Regions from separate parts of the Arthrobacter sp. AG367 genome, predicted to be linked through region 2. Evidence: riboswitches for the same ligand, from Rfam matches in the RefSeq annotation. Region 2 holds a riboswitch; each other region holds the start of a gene.
What was found. Region 2 has a riboswitch for thiamine pyrophosphate ahead of thiD (bifunctional hydroxymethylpyrimidine kinase/phosphomethylpyrimidine kinase). Riboswitches for the same ligand answer to the same signal wherever they lie in the genome.

Region 1: it holds a riboswitch for thiamine pyrophosphate, as region 2 does, so the genes downstream of both, thiC (phosphomethylpyrimidine synthase ThiC) here and thiD (bifunctional hydroxymethylpyrimidine kinase/phosphomethylpyrimidine kinase) in region 2, are expected to answer to the same signal.
Region 3: it holds a riboswitch for thiamine pyrophosphate, as region 2 does, so the genes downstream of both, FB478_RS07620 (ECF transporter S component) here and thiD (bifunctional hydroxymethylpyrimidine kinase/phosphomethylpyrimidine kinase) in region 2, are expected to answer to the same signal.
Region 4: it holds a riboswitch for thiamine pyrophosphate, as region 2 does, so the genes downstream of both, thiO (glycine oxidase ThiO) here and thiD (bifunctional hydroxymethylpyrimidine kinase/phosphomethylpyrimidine kinase) in region 2, are expected to answer to the same signal.

Annotation. Positions count from the first base shown of each region.
Region 1 is NZ_VIVE01000001.1:1,074,516-1,078,863, reverse strand. Features, by position in the region: gene ffh (signal recognition particle protein) at 1-50, shown strand, start outside; gene FB478_RS05065 (alpha/beta fold hydrolase) at 152-886, shown strand; gene thiC (phosphomethylpyrimidine synthase ThiC) at 883-2,724, opposite strand; TPP riboswitch at 2,720-2,827, opposite strand; gene FB478_RS05055 (amidohydrolase family protein) at 2,907-3,989, shown strand; gene FB478_RS05050 (VOC family protein) at 4,089-4,348, shown strand, end outside.
Region 2 is NZ_VIVE01000001.1:793,639-797,986, reverse strand. Features, by position in the region: gene FB478_RS03670 (ribonuclease E/G) at 1-1,857, shown strand, start outside; TPP riboswitch at 2,007-2,104, shown strand; gene thiD (bifunctional hydroxymethylpyrimidine kinase/phosphomethylpyrimidine kinase) at 2,112-3,632, shown strand; gene rplU (50S ribosomal protein L21) at 3,896-4,204, shown strand; gene rpmA (50S ribosomal protein L27) at 4,266-4,348, shown strand, end outside.
Region 3 is NZ_VIVE01000002.1:120,744-125,091, reverse strand. Features, by position in the region: gene FB478_RS07625 (ABC transporter ATP-binding protein) at 1-1,486, opposite strand, end outside; gene FB478_RS07620 (ECF transporter S component) at 1,486-2,109, opposite strand; TPP riboswitch at 2,176-2,316, opposite strand; gene FB478_RS07615 (heme-degrading domain-containing protein) at 2,402-2,944, shown strand; gene FB478_RS07610 (iron-containing redox enzyme family protein) at 3,105-4,157, shown strand; gene FB478_RS07605 (CDGSH iron-sulfur domain-containing protein) at 4,213-4,348, shown strand, end outside.
Region 4 is NZ_VIVE01000001.1:1,417,030-1,421,377, reverse strand. Features, by position in the region: gene FB478_RS06560 (RNB domain-containing ribonuclease) at 1-1,202, opposite strand, end outside; gene thiE (thiamine phosphate synthase) at 1,239-1,970, opposite strand; TPP riboswitch at 1,998-2,117, shown strand; gene thiO (glycine oxidase ThiO) at 2,110-3,411, shown strand; gene thiS (sulfur carrier protein ThiS) at 3,408-3,644, shown strand; gene FB478_RS06540 (thiazole synthase) at 3,649-4,348, shown strand, end outside.

The DNA of each region.
Region 1 (4,348 bases), 280 kb from region 2:
CGTCCCAGCTGAACCTCCCCAAGGGCTTCGACAAGTTCCTGGGCAAGTAGCAGTTCCCCGGCAACGCAGCGTCAGGTGTCGTTTTGACCTCTCAGAACGACACCTGGCGCTGCTTGCTTGGGATGTCAGTGCCGTGGAATAGGGTTGGGACATGTTCAAGCAGAGGGTAGTGTTCGTGCACGGCGCCGGAACCTTCGGTGCCGCCGCGTGGCCGCGCCAGCACGGCATGGCACTGTCCTATGACGCCCTGTTCCTCCGCCGCCATGGCTTTGACGTCCTCGCGGAGCCACTGGAGTCGTCCTTCGCGGAGGACACCGCCATCATCCTGCGCTCCCTTGCCGATGACGGCCGCGGCGCCGCCGGCGGGCATGTGGTGGCGCACTCCCAGGGGGCGATCGCGGCCATGATGGCCGCCGTCGAACGTCCGGACCTGGTCTTCTCATTGACGCTGGTGGAACCGGCCTGCCTCTCCCTGACAGCGGAACTCCCGGCCACTGCCGCCCACATCAGCCTCATGCAGCCCCTCTTCGACGTGCGCCACCAGCTCAGCGACGAAGACTTCCAGCGCGAATTCGTCCGGCGGGTCTTCGCCACCGACCTCCAGCAGCCCGCCACCACGGAAGAAAAAAGGTCCGCCCGCAGGCTGCGGCTCCAGGCCCCGTCATGGGAGGCGCCGCTGCACATTGTTCCCGGGGTGCCCACGCTGGTGCTGACCGGTGGGTGGGAACCGCTCTACGAGGAAATCGCCGGGTACCTCCGGGAGACCGGGGCCCTGCACCGCGTTGCCGCGGGAGGACACCGGCCCCATGACTCCCCGGACGGGGACCGGGCCATCCGGCAGTTCATCAGCCAGGTCAGCCGGAGCCAGCCGGCCCGCGCGTCCTAGCTGTCAGCAGGCACCCGCAGTTCCGGCAGGTAGACCTTGCCGCCGGCTGCCAGGAACTCCTCGCTCTTCCCGCGCATCCCGGCCGCAGCATCGGCCAGTGCCGCCTGCGCCTCCGCGGAACCAAATTCGTCGCGGATGTCCTGGCTGATCCGCATGGAGCAAAACTTGGGCCCGCACATCGAACAGAAGTGCGCCGTCTTGGCAGGCTCAGCCGGCAGCGTCTCGTCGTGGAACGCCTCAGCCGTCACCGGGTCCAGGGACAGTGCGAACTGGTCCCGCCAGCGGAATTCGAACCGCGCCTTGGACAAGGCGTCGTCCCGTTCATGCGCCCCCGGGTGCCCCTTGGCCAGGTCCGCCGCGTGCGCGGCGATCTTGTAGGTGATCACGCCGGTCTTCACGTCGTCCTTGTTGGGCAGGCCCAGGTGTTCCTTCGGGGTGACGTAGCACAGCATCGCGGTGCCGTAACGGGCAATCTCAGTGGCACCAATCGCTGAGGTGATGTGGTCATAGCCCGGAGCAACATCTGTCACCAGCGGGCCCAGGGTGTAAAACGGGGCCCCCTTGCAGAGTTCCTGCTGCCGCTCGACGTTTTCCCGGACCAGGTGGAAGGGAACGTGGCCGGGCCCCTCCACCATGACCTGCACGTCGTACTCCCACGCGCGCTGGGTGAGCTCGGCGAGCGTGTCCAGTTCCGCGAACTGGGCGGCGTCGTTGGCGTCCGCCGTCGAACCGGGGCGCAAACCGTCGCCCAGGGAGAAGGCAACGTCGTACTTCGCGAAGATCCCGCACAGCTCATCGAAGTGCGTGTAGAGGAAGTTCTCCTGGTGGTGGGCCAGGCACCAGCCGGCCATGATGGAGCCGCCGCGGGACACAATGCCCGTCACCCGGTTGGCGGTCAGCGGGACATAGCGAAGCAGCACGCCGGCGTGGATGGTCATGTAGTCCACGCCCTGCTCGCATTGTTCAATGACGGTGTCCCGGAAGATTTCCCAGGTCAGCGCGTTGGCCTCGCCGTTGACTTTCTCCAGGGCCTGGTAGATCGGCACGGTGCCGATCGGGACGGGGGAGTTGCGGATGATCCATTCCCGCGTGGTGTGGATGTCGTCGCCGGTGGACAGGTCCATAACGGTGTCGGCACCCCATTGCGTGGCCCACTGGAGCTTGTCCACCTCCTCCGCGATGGAACTCGTCACGGCCGAGTTTCCGATGTTGGCGTTGATCTTCACCAGGAAGGCCTTGCCGATGATCATCGGTTCGGACTCCGGATGGTTGATGTTGTTCGGAATGATGGCGCGGCCGGCGGCCAGTTCGCTCCGGACCAGTTCCACATCGCAGTTCTCGCGCAGCGCCACGAAGCGCATCTCCTGCGTGATGACGCCCTGCCGGGCATAGTGCATCTGGGTCACCGTCCGGCCGTCGACGGCGCGGCGGGGCACCGGCTGCGCGCCCTTCCACTCCGCGGAGGCGGCGCCGCGGCGGACGGCCGAGCGGCCGTCGTCGAGCAGGTTGCGTTCCCTGCCGCTGTAGGCCTCGGTGTCTCCGCGCGCCACGATCCACTCCGCGCGGAAGGGCTCCAGGCCGCGGACGGGGTCGCTTCCCGGCCCCGCCGTCCGGTAGGTCCGGAACGGTGCGTTCGGCTGGCCGTTGGGCGATGGCTCCAGGGCAATTTCCGTGACGGGTACCCGGATGCCGGACCCGGCGTCGTCGATATAGGCCAGCGAATGCGACGCCAGGGACCGGGTCACTTCGGACTGGTTCACCTGGGGCGTGGAGCCGGCTCCGGAACCCCCGGTGGACGGCAGGTGGGCAGGGTTCAACTGGGTGTTTTGCGTACTCAAGGGAATACTCACTTCCTTCGCCGGCATTACCCGGACAGGTTCAACGGTCGCAGGCTGCGTCAGCCCGATCTCAGCCCCTGCAAGGGCTCCCGTGTGGTCAGAGAAGAAGCTACCACAGGCCCCCGGAAGGGCGGTGTCACATTTGCGGGTGCTAGCCTGACCGGGCATCGAAAGGAAGCCCGATGGCAGACATCATCTACTTTCGCGGACCCGTCCTGGCCGCACCGGACCGGGTACGCCATGGACTCTGGTCGGTGGACGGCAAGCTCACGTTCAGCCGGCCCGCTGCCCCTCCGGCGCGGGAACTCGACGGCTGGGTGCTGCCGGGGTTCGTCGACGCCCACTGCCACATCGGCCTGGGTCCCGACGGCCCGGTGGAACCCGCCATTGCCCGGGAGCAGGCGCTGGCTGACCTCAACGCCGGAACCCTGCTGGTCCGCGACGCCGGCTCACCTGCCGATACCCGCTGGATGCAGGGCGGCCGGGACTTCCCGGTACTGATCCGTGCAGGACGGCATGTGGCCCGCACACGCCGCTACCTGCGCGGCTTCGCGGCGGAGGTCGAACCCGACGGGCTCGTGGAGGCCGTGCGGAAGCAAGCGCGCGACGGCGACGGCTGGGTCAAACTGGTGGGCGACTGGATCGACCGGAGCGCCGGCGACCTTGCGCCCTCCTTTCCTGCCGCCGTCGTGCGTGACGCTGTGCAGGCTGCCCATGATGAAGGTGCCCGGGTCACGGCACATTGCTTCGCCGAAGACACCCTGGACCAAATGCTGGACGCCGGCATTGACTGCATTGAGCACGCCACGGGGCTGCTGCCGCGCCACCTGCCCCGGTTCGTGGAGCAGGGCGTACCGATCGTGCCCACCCTCATCAACATCGCCACCTTTCCTGATATCGCGGAGCAGGCGGACGCAAAGTTTCCGCGCTACGCCGCCCACATGCGTGCCCTGTGGGAACGCAGGCTGGAACGGGTGGCGGAGGCCCATGCCGCCGGCGTCCGGATCTTTGCCGGCACGGACGCAGGCAGCGTGATCCGGCACGGCAGGATCGCAGATGAGATCCTCGCCCTGCACGGGGCCGGCCTGCCCATGCATGCGGCCCTGGATGCCGCCTGCTGGGCAGCGCGTGCGTGGCTGGGCGCTGACAACCTGGAGGAAGGCGCGCGGGCCGACGTCGTGGTGTGCCGGGACGACCCCCGGACCACCCCGGACACGATCACGGCGCTGGAGCACGTGGTGCTGGGCGGCCGCATCATCCGTTGAGTTATTTGGTTCCGCTATTTGGAATAAATTGAAGCTTCAAGTAATTTTAATATGTGACAGGCCGCCGAAGTGACGGCCTCCAACACAAGGAGCCTTCAAATGACCGACGCAGCCAGCAGCCAGGATCTTCTTCCTGCCGACCTCGCCATGGGCACGGTAATGCTCAAGGTGGGCGACATGAAGGTCATGACCGACTACTACCAGCGCGCACTGGGCCTGGAGGCGGTGGCGGAGCAGGACGGCGGGCTCTACCTGGGCAGGCTCGGCAGGCCGCTGGTCCACCTGGCGCCGGCCCCCGGGCTGCACCTTCCCGGCAGGGGAGAGGCCGGCCTGTTCCACACCGCCCTATTGTTCGAGGA
Region 2 (4,348 bases):
AAGGGCGCCCGGCTGACCAGCCAGATCTCCCTTCCCGGCCGCTACCTGGTCTACGTGCCCGGCGGCTCCATGACCGGCATCTCCCGCAAGCTGCCCGACGTCGAACGCAACCGCCTCAAGCGCATCCTCAAGGACCGCCTGCCCGAGCACGCCGGCGTCATCGTCCGGACCGCCGCGGAAGGTGCCTCGGAAGAGGAACTGACGCACGACATCAACCGCCTGCGCGCCCAGTGGGAAGGCATCGAAAGCCAGTCCCAGTCCACCAAGATCCTGGCCCCGGAGCTGCTGTACGGCGAACCGGACCTGACCATCAAGGTGGTCCGGGACGTCTTCAACGAGGACTTCTCCAAACTGATCGTCTCCGGTGAGGAGGCCTGGGACACCATCGAGGCCTACGTCACGTACGTGGCGCCGGACCTGGTGGGCCGCCTCGAGAAGTGGACCAAGGACCAGGACATCTTCTCCGCCTGGCGCATCGACGAGCAGATCCACAAGGCCCTTGAGCGGAAGGTGTTCCTGCCCTCCGGCGGCTCCCTGGTCATCGACCGCACCGAGGCCATGACCGTGGTGGACGTCAACACCGGCAAGTTCACCGGCAGCGGCGGCAACCTCGAGGAAACCGTCACCAAGAACAACCTGGAAGCTGCCGAGGAAGTGGTGCGCCAGCTGCGGCTGCGCGACATCGGCGGCATCATCGTGATCGACTTCATCGACATGGTGCTCGAATCCAACCGCGACCTGGTCCTGCGCCGCCTGGTGGAATGCCTGGGCCGCGACCGGACCAAGCACCAGGTTGCCGAGGTCACGTCGCTGGGCCTGGTCCAGATGACCCGCAAGCGCATGGGGACGGGCCTGCTGGAAGTCTTCGGCGAGCAGTGTGAGGCCTGCGCCGGCCGGGGCGTAGTGACGCACGACGATCCCGTGGAGCACCGCCGCGCCAACATTGTGGCGGCCGAGCACCACGTCCAGCGCGCCGACAGCCGCCCCGAAGCCCGCGGGGAAGCCCACCGCCCCGAAGGGCAGCGGGCCGATGGCGGCCAGCCCGGAGTCCGTCCCGAGCGCAAACGGCGGCGGGGACGCGGCGGCCAGCAGCCCGAGGCTGCCCCGGCGCCTGCTGTCCACGTCCACACCGTCCTTCCGGACCCCACAGACGCAGAGCGGCACGCAAAGGCAGAGGCCACCCGGCTTGCCCTGGCGAACATCGCGGCTGCCGCCCATGCGGCCCACCTGCATGACGATGAGGTGGCAGCCACCCGGCAGGCACCGTCCGCCGAGCCTGCGCAGGCCCCTATTGAAGAGAAGCACGACGCCGATGGCCCGGCACGCCCCGCAGCTGTCCTGACCTTCGGCGGCGAGGAAGTCCCGCTTCCCTTCGTGGAGCACGCTGAGGACCAGCATCCCAGGCCCGCCCTCACGCTGGACCGGCTCGCGGAAGCCTTTGCCCACCTCGGCCAGCCGGCTTCCCCCGTGGAGAACGCGCCCGCCAAGGCCGCAGACACGGTGAAGCCGGCCGAACAGTCAGCGCCCAAACAGTCGGTGCCCGAACAGCAGCCCGGCGGGGGAGCGGAGGCGCGTGCCGCCGTGGAAGCTCCGGCGGAAAAGGACTACTCCGACCACACGCTGGAGCAGTCCCGGCAACGCAGGCCGCGGCGCCACCGCGCTGCCAGCCGTGCCCAGGGTGCCGCAAATGAAACCGTTGTCCAGCACCACGAGAACGTCCAGGCGACAGGCGCGGGGCACTCGCACGCAGCCAAGGCCCCGGACACCGCCAAAGCACAGCCCGCTGCGGCGGAGCCCGGCAAGCCGGCAGGGGAACCGATCATCCTCGGCGTCGGCGTCCCCGCCTCGGAGCTCTAAGCCAGGGCGCAGCCAACGCGCCACCCAGGAAGTCCCCGTCGTGCGGACTGTTCCCCCATGAATCCAGGGGGAACAGTCCACGGGCGGGGACTTCCTGCATGCGCGGGTGCTGTCACCTTTCCGCCGGGTACGCCCCAGCGGCTACTCTGGAACCCGACACGGGGTGCCGCGCAGAAGGCCGGCTGAGATCCACACCCGTTGAACCTGTCCGGCTAGTACCGGCGAAGGGATGTCTGTTGTCTTCGACCCTCTCCATGCCCCTGCCCACAGCGTCCGGCGTGGCCCCCGCGCTGCCTGGGGGCCGCGATGTCCCGCGCGTCCTCTCCATTGCAGGCTCCGACCCGTCCGGCGGGGCCGGGATCCAGGCGGACCTCAAAAGCATTGCCGCCCATGGCGGATACGGCATGGCCGCGATCACGGCACTCACGGCGCAAAACACCCGGGGCGTGCAGTCCGTCCACGTCCCGCCGGCCGGCTTCCTGGCCCAGCAGCTGGACGCGGTCAGTGACGACATCAGCATCGACGCCGTCAAGATCGGCATGCTGGGCGACGAGTCGGTGATCCGCACTGTCCGCCAGTGGCTCGGAAAGGCCCGTCCCGCCGTCGTGGTCCTGGACCCCGTCATGGTGGCCACCAGCGGCGACAGGCTGCTGAAGGAATCCGCCGAAGCCGCGCTCCGGGAACTGCTGCCCCTTGCCCACCTCATCACCCCCAACCTTCCCGAGCTCGCGCTGCTGCTGGGCACGGAGCCGGCGAAGGACTGGGACACCGCGCTGGACCAGGGCAGGCGCCTGGCGGAAGCCACCGGAGCCACCGTGCTGGTCAAGGGTGGCCACCTTTCAGGCCTCGACTGCCCGGATGCGCTGGTCAACACTTCGGGCCTCCTGGGGCCGGACGTGGTGGAAGTGCAGGGGAAGCGGGTTTCCACGCGGAACAGCCACGGGACGGGCTGTTCCCTGTCCTCTGCCATGGCAACAGTCCAGGCCCGTTTGGGCAATTGGGAGGCATCACTGCGAACGGTCAAGCCCTGGCTGGCCGGCGCACTTGAGAACTCCGGCCAATTGGAGGTGGGCCAGGGGAACGGCCCCGTACACCACTTCCACCACGTGCGGCCGGTCCTGGAGGAGGGCGGCTTCGCGGCCCGGTTGTGGTCGGAAGCCCAACAGGACCTGGCGGACATCTACGCACTGGACTTCATCCACGGCCTGGCGTCCGGAGACCTTCCGGAGAAGGACTTTGCCTACTACCTGGCGCAGGATGCCCTCTACCTGAACGGCTACTCCAGGGTGCTGGCACGGGCCAGCGCGCTGGCCCCCTCGGAGGCCGAGCAGCTTTTCTGGGCCGGATCCGCGCAGCAGTGCCTTGAGGTGGAATCGGAACTCCACCGCTCGTGGCTCAGCACCCGCCCGGCCCCGAAGGGCCTGGGCCCCGTCACCAAGTCATACGTGGACCACCTCACGGCAGCGTCGGCGTCGGGCAGCTATGCCGTCCTCGCCGCCGCCGTGCTTCCCTGCTTCTGGCTCTACGCCGAAGTCGGCGGGAAGCTCCACGCCCGGTTCCTGGCCTCGGGCGAACCGGACGGCCATGCCTACGCGGCCTGGCTCCGGACGTACGCCGACGAGGGCTTCGCCGAAGCAACCCGCAAAGCCATCGCCATCGTGGATGCAGCCGGACGGACCGCGCCGGACCATGAGAGGGCGGCGATGGTGACGGCGTTCAAGCAGTCCTGCCGCCTGGAAGTGGAGTTCTTCGACGCGCCGAGGCTGCATTCCTGACCCCCGCGGGCCGGGCCCGGCTATGATGGTGGAGCACGGTTGCGGCGGTTCCTGCCGGGCTGTGGTTACTACCACAGCCGGCCCGCCTGAACCAGCCTCATTTGCGGCCGAAGATGGATTTAGCGTATTCTTGATCTTCGGTGCTTACGCCAACACTTGGGTTACGACCCCACGGCGTTGAGGCACAGCGAGAAACCAAGCTTTTAGCAAGTCGGTTCCGCACGCAAATTTTGTAATAAACGTCGAGAGAAGTGAGTTCCCAAGTGGTGTACGCGATTGTCCGCGCAGGCGGCCGCCAAGAGAAGGTTTCCGTTGGAGACTTCGTTACCCTGAACCGCGTCGCCGGTGGAGCCGGCAGCACCATTGAGCTGCCCGCACTGCTCCTGGTTGATGGTGACAAGGTCACCTCCGCCGCCGCTGACCTGGCCAAGGTAACTGTTACGGCTGAAATCCTCCAGGACCTGCGTGGTCCTAAGATTGTCATCCAGAAGTTCAAGAACAAGACCGGCTACAAGAAGCGCCAGGGTCACCGCCAGGAACTGACCAAGGTCAAGATCACCGGCATCAAGTAACCACCGGTTACTGTTCAGGCATTTCAACAGATTCCCCAGAATTTAGAGGCAGGCATTTCAGATGGCACATAAAAAGGGCGCGAGCTCCACTCGCAACGGTCGCGATTCCAACGCTCAGTACCTCGGCGTCAAGCGCTTCGGCGG
Region 3 (4,348 bases), on a different contig from region 2:
CGGCGTCATGGGTCACGGACACCACGGCAGTGCCGGCATCCAGGAGCTCGGACAGGAAGGACGCCAGCTCGGCCCAGGTGTTGGCGTCCTGCCCGAACGTGGGTTCATCCAGGACCAGGACCTGCGGGCTGGCGGCAAGGACGGTGGCCACGGACAGCCGCCGTTTCTCGCCACCGGAGAGCGTGTAGGGGTTGGCGTCCACCAGCGCGGTGAGCCGCAGCCGCTCCAGCAGTTCGTCCACCCGATCCCCGCCGTGGCCCAGGTGCCGGGGGCCGAACAGCAGTTCGTCAAGCACCTTGCCGGTCACGAACTGGTGCTCCGGCTCCTGGAACACCGTCCCCACTCGGGAAATCAGCTGATCCGCCTTCCACCGGTACGGGTCAATGCCGGCACCGCGGCTCAGGTCCATGGTGGCGGAGACCTTTCCGGACACCGGTTCCAGCAGCCCTGCCAGGGTCAGGGCGAAAGTGGACTTACCGGCGCCGTTGGGACCCGTCACGGCGAGCGCCTGCCCGGCGCGCACCTGCGCGGCCAGGCCTTCCTGGACCGGCGACGGCGGAATCTTCCTTAAGCCCTTGCGTCGGGGACGTTCGCGGGAGACTGCCAACTGTTCGGCCGCGAGCAAGAGGTTTCCCGTGCCGGGGGCCGGGACCACCGCCCGGGCACGGGTTGCCGGGACGTAGCCGGGGACCCACACACCGGCGGCGGCCAGCATGGCCCGCGCCTCCGTGAGCACCCGGTCCGGCGGCCCGTCCAGGAGTACGGCAGGATCCGCGGCGGAGCCCGGCTGCAGGACCACGATCCGGTCCACCAGGTCCTTCCACACGGACACCCGGTGCTCCACCACCACCAGCGTGGCCCCGGTCTTGTCCAGGCACCGCGCCACGGCATCGCGGACCTCCAGCACGCCGTCCGGGTCCAGGTTGGCGGTTGGCTCATCCAGGAGGATCAGGCCCGGGCGCATGGCCAGGATGCCGGCCAGCGCCAGGCGCTGCTTTTGCCCGCCGGACAGGGCCGACGTCGGGTGGTCCAGCGGCAGGTGGGACAGTCCGACGTCGGCGAGCGCCTCGTGCACGCGCGCCCAGATTGCTTCTCGTGGGACGGAAAGGTTTTCGGCACCGAAGGCGACGTCGTCCCCCACCCGCGACAGGACCACCTGCGTCTCGGGGTCCTGCTGCATAAGTCCGGCGCGCCCGCGCTGGGCGCGGGGCACGGCGCCGTCAACCAGCAGCGAACCCGACTCGTCGGCGTCCCCCGCCTCGCCGCCGTCGTCGTTGATGTCCCCCAGCACCCCTGCGAGCGCGTGCAGGAGCGTGGACTTCCCGGCGCCCGAGGGGCCGAGCAGGAGCACCCGCTCCCCCGGGCTGATGTCCAGGTCAAGCGCATGGACGGCAGGCTTGGCCCTGCCGGCGTGCCGCCACCCCCAGCCCCGGGCTGTGACGGCGGCAGGGCGGACGGTGCCGCCGTCACGCTGGGCTGGTGCCATCAGGAGAAGACAGGCTCCGTGGCGGCCTTGCGCGAAGCGAAGGAGCTCAGCACGCCGGTACGCGCCAGGCCGCGGGTGGCCAGCCAGGACAGGGCGCCGGCGAGAATGGCGCCGGAGAGGGTGGTCAGCACGATGTACGCCAGCTTGTCCGCACCGGAGTAGGCGATGTTCCAGCCCCACGGTGCGAATGAGTCATTCAGTCCGCAGAAGAATCCAGCCGCGGCGCCTGCCAGCAGGGAGACGGGCAGGTTGAACTTGCGGTAGACGAAGATGGCGAAGATGATTTCCGCGCCGAGGCCCTGGATGAAGCCGGAGAAGAGGACCGAGGCACCGTACTGGGAACCCATGAGGAGTTCCCCGGTGGCGGCCACGGTTTCACAGAACAGGGCGGCCCCGGGCTTGCGGATGATCAGCATTCCCAGCACGCCGGGAATCATCCAGCCGCCCGCCAGCAGCCCGGTCAGGGGCGGGTAGGCGGCATTCATGGGGGCAGAAAGCGCGGCTGCTCCCTGGTCCCACGCCCAAAAAATGACGCCGCCCGCGATGGCCACCAGCGCGGCGACCACGATGTCCACGACGCGCCAGGACTTACTGGTGGTCTTCTTGATTGCTGCAGTACTCATGTGATCCTCCTGGGAAACAGGAGGGGAAAGTGGACCCGGCTGACGGCTGTTGCCGTGCAGCCGCGGCACTTTGAGAACTCGACTCCCTTGCGCCGGTACTAACCGGATCAGGTTCGAGGGTCTGCGGCTGTCCGCACTCTCAGCGCCCACCTGCGGTGCCCGGCTTGTGCCAGGATGTCCGACGGCGGCGCTCCCCTGTCGTTATTAGTGGTGCTTTTGGATGGGTAAGGCTTTTTGAACTGCCCTTCCGGGCGTGGTCAAGTTTACACCTGGCGGGGGTAGATTGAGGGCCATGAGCGCCATTCCACCGGATGTGACCGGATTCGATCCTGATTCCGCCGACGCCCAGCTGGAGGGGTCGCTGGAAGCGTCGATCGCCCGCATCGAAGCGGAGGTCCGGGAGCTCCAGTTCCCCGGCTTTTCGCTGGATGACGCGTTGAACCTGGGCCTGCTCCTGGTGGAGCTGGGCAAGGAGCGGTCCCTTCCCATCGCCATCGACATCACCAAGGGCGAGCAGGTCCTGTTCCACGTCGCGCTCCCGGGCGCCACGCCGGACAACGGGCACTGGATCCGCGCCAAGCAGCGCACTGCCGCCCGGTACGAGGTGCCGTCACTTTTGGTGGGGCTGCGGGGCCGGCTGGGCGGCGGCCGGATCGAGGACAACGCCTGGTTCGATCAATCCCGGTATGCAGCCCATGGCGGCGCCTTTCCGATCTACGTCACCGGCGTGGGCGCCGTGGCCACGGTGACCGTCTCCGGGTTGCCGCAGCTGCAGGACCATGACCTTGTGGTTGAGGCGCTGCGCGACATCCTGGGGTCGTCGCTGCGGGATTAGGCGCCGGGGGACCTGCCGCCAACAGGAAGCCTGCTTAGCTTTTATTAGTAATCATGCTTACTATATTGGTTCGCGGGTTTCGAGGAGGACAGGGCATGGGAGTCACCATGGGCGGTCCCGCGTTCGTTCCCGTCACCAGCGCGGCAGACCAAGGAGCACCATGAGAATCCCGGAATCCAGAGGCCCCCTCAGCAACGCCCTGTTCGCACTCCTTGCGCAGGCTCCGGCCGAAGCCGGGACGGGGCTGGACGGGCTGTACCACCTGGCGGCACGGCAGGTGGCCGGCACTAGTGACATCATCGGCGACGAGGACATCCAGCTGGCCCTCTTCTGCCTCTACGAGCTCCACTATTCCGGCCTGGCCGGCGTCTCCGACGACTGGGAGTGGGAGCCGGCGTTAATCCGGGTCCGTCAGCTGGTCGAGGCACCGTTTGAGGCAGCCCTCCGTGCCTCCGCGCACCAGGCCGCCGCAGACTTCGAACTGCCTGCCGGTGCCCTGACCAGCGACCAGGTAGCCGACGTCCTGTTCGGCCTCGCAGCCACGGACACCGGGCCCAGCGTCTCCCGCTACGTCGCCAGGAAGGCGGGCCTGGACCAGCTCCGGGAGTTCCTGATCCACAAGTCGATGTACCAGCTGAAGGAAGCCGACCCGCATACATGGGCCATTCCGCGGCTCAGCGGACGGCCCAAGGCGGCCCTGGTGGAAATCCAGGCGGATGAATACGGCGGCGGCCGCCCTGAGCGCATGCACAGCGCGCTGTTCGCCCGGACCATGCGCGGTTTGGGCCTCGACGTCAGCTACGGCGCGTACGTGGATGCCGTCCCCGCTGTCTCCCTCGCGTCCGTCAACCTCATGTCGCTGTGCGGCCTGAACCGGCGGCTCCGGGGTGCCATCACCGGCCACCTGGCGATCTACGAGATGACCTCCTCCCAGCCCAACCGGTTCTACGGCAACGGATTCCGCCGGCACGGGTTCGGCGCGGACATCACCCACTACTTCGATGAGCATGTGGAGGCCGACGCCGTCCACGAGCAGATCGCAGGCCGTGACCTCGCCGGCGGCCTCGTCGAAGCCGAGCCGGAACTCCTCGCGGACGTCCTGTTTGGGGCCACTGCCGCCATGGCCCTCGACGGCCGGCTGTCCGCCCATCTGATGTCCTCATGGGAAGCCGGGGCATCATCGCTGCGGGCGGCTGTGCCGGCCGCAGCATGACTACGACGAAAGCGGTGCAGGCATGAAACCCGGACAGCATGGAACAGGATCGGACATGGACCAGGAATCCGCCGCGGGCTCCATCGTGGTCTGCCCGGACGGGCCCCTGATCGTCAGGGGTGATTTCGAGATCGTCACCCCATCCGGGGACGCGGTGCCCCGCGACCGCAGGACCGTTGCCTTGTGCCGCT
Region 4 (4,348 bases), 620 kb from region 2:
CGTTCCATCCTGGACGCGAGCTGGTCCGATCCGGCCATGATGCCCGGCAGGAGCGGCAGGGCTTCCCGCGCCCAGTCCGGAACATCCCCGCCATTGCTGAGGGCCTCGCAGATCACCAGCACAAAGCGGTCCACCAGGCGGCGGAGCGGCGCGGTGGTGTGGGCATAGGCCGCGCCGATGGCAGACTGCACGCCGTCCTCGGGGACCGTTCCGTCAAAGGCGGTATAGGAGGCGCCCCGGAACAGCATGCCGGCGGAATGCATGATGGCCAGCTGGCGGGGATCGGTGGGATCCAGGGAACGCAGGTATTCGCCGTAGCTGACTTCACCGTCCCAGGGCCTGCCCAGCACCTCGGTCTGCAGCCGGAAATGCTTCAGCGACCGTTCGTCCGGGGCGGGCATGGTGCGCAGGATTCCCACCTTGCCCTCCAGCATGAGCTGCGCGGCGGCCATCCCGGTCATCAGGGAAATCTGCGCGTTCCAGTCCTCCACGGGAAGCTGCGGTACGGCAGCAATGCGGTAGCCGCCGTCGGGCAGCTGGACAATTTCCTGCTCGGGCATGTTGAGGCTGGCCCCGCCGCGTTCCCGCTCCAGGGCCACCCGCTTCAGGCCCACCTCGCGGAGGAGCCGCAGCACCGGCGAGGCCGTCCCGGCGTCGAGGTCTTCCTGCGCACCCTTGTAGCTGAGCTTGTCGCGGCTGCGGACCCGCGCCCGCCTGACGCCCACCGACACAACCGTTGCGTCGCCGTCGAGCGTGAAGTCCCATACGAAAGCCGAACAATCCTGGCCCGGCAGCAGGCTTCCTGCCCCCTCGCTGATCACTTCCGGGTGCAGCGGAATCCGGCCGTCCGGAGCGTAGAACGTCTGGCCGCGGCGCCGGGTCTCGGCGTCCAGGGGACCTCCCGGCGCAACAAACGCCGGCACATCGGCGATCGCGTACATTACCCGGTAGCCGTTCCCGTCCGGTTCGATGAACACCGCCTGGTCCAGGTCCGTGGAGGAGGCCGGATCGATGGTCACGAACTGGACGGCGGTCAGGTCGTAGGACGGAAGCTTCAGCGCTGCCACAGCGGCCCGGGCATCCGCCACTGCCTCAGCCGGGTACGGTCCCGGCAGTTCAAGTTCGGTGCGCAGCAGGCCCAACGCCTCTTCCAGGGCGTTCCTGTGGTCATGGACGTTTGGAGCCAGCCGATGATGTGACACAAAAGTCAGCGTAGCTCCAAGTCCGCCGATATGGCATCAGGCGGCGGCGTCCAATGCGTCGAGGAGGGAGGCGGCAGCGGCGGCGGGATCGGAGGCCTCGGTGATGGCGCGCACCACCACGATCCTGCGCGCACCGGCTTCCGCCACCTGGTGGACGTTTCCGTGGTCAATGCCGCCAATGGCGAACCAGGGCACGGGGTCCGCCGCCTGCCGTGAGGCCTCGGCGGCATACTTCACCAGGTCAGTGCCCACGGCGGACCTGCCGGGTTTGGTGGGGGTTGCCCAGACCGGACCCACGCAGAAGTAGTCCAGCCCGGCTGGTCCGGCAGTTGCTGCCAGGGCGGCGTCCACCTGCCCGGTGGTGTGGCTGGAGAGCCCGATGGCGGCGTTGCCGTTGACCAGCGTGCGCGCCGCCGCCAGCGGCAGGTCCTTCTGGCCGATGTGGAACACCGGTGCCCCGGAGAGGACGGCGATGTCCGCACGGTCATTGACCGCCCACAGCTTTCCGTGCCGTACCGCGGATTCCTTCAGCACCGCCAGGAGGTCCAGTTCCTCGGCCGCCTCGATGGTCTTGTCGCGCAGCTGGATGATGTCCACGCCACCGGCGAACGCGGCGTCAACGAACTCCGCGAAGTCGCCGCGGTCCCGGCGCGCATCGGTGCAGAGGTACAGGCGGGCTGCCTTCAGGGCGTCGTTGTCCCGTGAATTGACGACTTCGGTGGCTGGAGCGTGGTGGCCGGCGGGAAAGGATGGGGTGGACACATTCATGCGTGCAAGCCTAGTTCCTCTAAACTGGGCTGGTACTGCGGGAGCCCGCGGCGGCTGTCACAAAGCGCCGGGCTGAGAGGGCGTCAGAGCCGACCGCTTGACCTGATCCGGTTAATGCCGGCGTAGGGAAGGAACCCACATGCGTACCCCCTTCACCCATCACCCCGGGTCCGCCCGCAGCTCCATTCCCTCCACCCTCCGGGCCGACGTTGCCGTCATCGGCGGGGGAGTGGTGGGGCACGGCATTGCCTGGGAGGCGCAGCGTTCCGGGCGCTCGGTGGTCCTCATTGATGACGCGCCCGGTACCGGCGCCAGCTGGGCGGCGGCCGGCATGCTGGCTCCCGTCAGCGAACTGCATTACCAGGAGGAAGAGCTCCTGGAACTGATGCTTGACGCATCATCGCGCTGGCCCGGGTTCGCCGCCGGGCTGGGCAGGGCAACGGGCGCGGATTCCGGATACCTGACGACGCCGACCCTCGCCGTGGGTGCCGACGCGGCCGACCGCCGGGCGCTGATGGACCTGCGCACAGTCCAGCAGGCCAACGGGCTGGCGGTGGAACCCCTGACCGTGCGGGAGGCCCGGAAGCGTGAGCCGCTGCTCAGCCCGGCCATTGCGTGCGCACTTGATACCCCGGCGGACCACCAGGTGGATCCCCGGCGCCTGGTGGCCGCCTTGCGGCTGGCCCTGGCCGGCGCGGCGCAGGAGCAGCCCCAGCTGGCGGTTGCCGGGGCAGTGGAAGGTTTTGCCGTGCCGGAGCGGGCAGCCGGGCTGCTGTGGGAGGGCGGAACGGTTTCCGGGGTCCGCCTGGCCGGCGGCGGCACGGTGCTGGCAACGGAGACCGTGGTGGCCAATGGCCTGCAGGCGGGGGCGCTTGACGGCCTGCCGGACGGCCTTGAGCTGCCGCTGCGGCCCGTGCACGGGGATATCCTGCGCCTTGCCGTTCCCCGCCACCTTCAGCCCTTGGTGACGTCAACGGTGCGCGGCCTGGTCCACGGCATCCCCGTGTACATCGTTCCCAGGCAGGACGGGACCGTGGTGATCGGAGCTACGCAGCGGGAGGACGCCCTCTCCGATGCCGTGAGTGCCGGCGGCGTCTACCAGCTGCTGCGGGATGCGCAGGCTCTGGTGCCCGCCGTCGCTGAACTCGAACTCCTGGAATGCACCGCCCGCGCCCGCCCCGGTACCCCTGACAACGCGCCGCTCCTGGGCCGGGTGCCGGCCGCTCCGGGCGCCGGGGGAGGACAGGCCGGGCACGTCCCCGGACTCATCATCGCCACCGGGTTCTTCCGGCACGGAGTCCTGCTCACTCCCGCCGCGGCGGCCATCTGCAGGGAACTGCTGGACGGCAGGGCCGATCCCCGCTGGGGTCCCTTCAGCCCGGACCGGTTTTCCAGGCCGGCAACGGCAGCAACAAGCCCCCACATCAAGGAGACTGCTTGAACATCACCCTTAACGGAAACCCGCACACGGTGGCCGACGGAGCTTCGATCACCACGCTGGTCAGCGAGGTCACCGGACGCCCGCTGGCGGACAACGGACAGGCGACCGACGGCGGGAAACTCGGCGTCGCCGTCGCGCACAATGCCCAGGTGGTGCCGCGCAGCCAATGGTTCGCCACCGCGCTCGCCGACGGCGACGACATCGAACTTGTTACAGCAGTACAGGGAGGCTGACGCCATGACCGAAACCAGCACCATCAACCCTGCAGGAAACGCCGGTGCCGGCGACGCCCTGGTGATCGACGGCGTCGCGCTGGGTTCCAGGCTCATCATGGGCACCGGGGGAGCGCCCAGCCTCGATGGCCTGGGCGCGGCGCTCCTTGCCTCCGGCACCGCACTGACCACCGTGGCCATGCGGCGCTACTCCACGGCTGAAACCGGCTCGCTGTTCCAGCTGCTGGTGGATCATGGAATCCGGGTCCTGCCCAATACGGCCGGCTGCTTCACGGCCAGGGACGCGGTCCTTACCGCGGAACTGGCCCGGGAGGCCCTGGAAACAGACTGGGTGAAACTGGAGGTCATCGCCGATGAACAAACCCTCCTGCCGGACGCCGTGGAACTGGTCGAGGCCACCGAGCAGCTGGTCAACCGCGGCTTCAAGGTCTTCGCCTACACCAACGACGATCCCGTGCTGGCCCTGCGGCTGGAGAACCTTGGAGCCACCGCCGTCATGCCGCTGGGTGCCCCGATCGGCACCGGCCTGGGGATCCTGAACCCGCACAACATTGAGCTCATCGTTTCCCGGGCCTCCGTGCCCGTGGTCCTGGATGCCGGCATCGGCACGGCATCCGACGCCTCCCTTGCCATGGAGCTGGGCTGCGACGCCGTGCTGCTGGCCACGGCCGTGACCCGCGCCCAGAACCCCACCCTCATGGGAG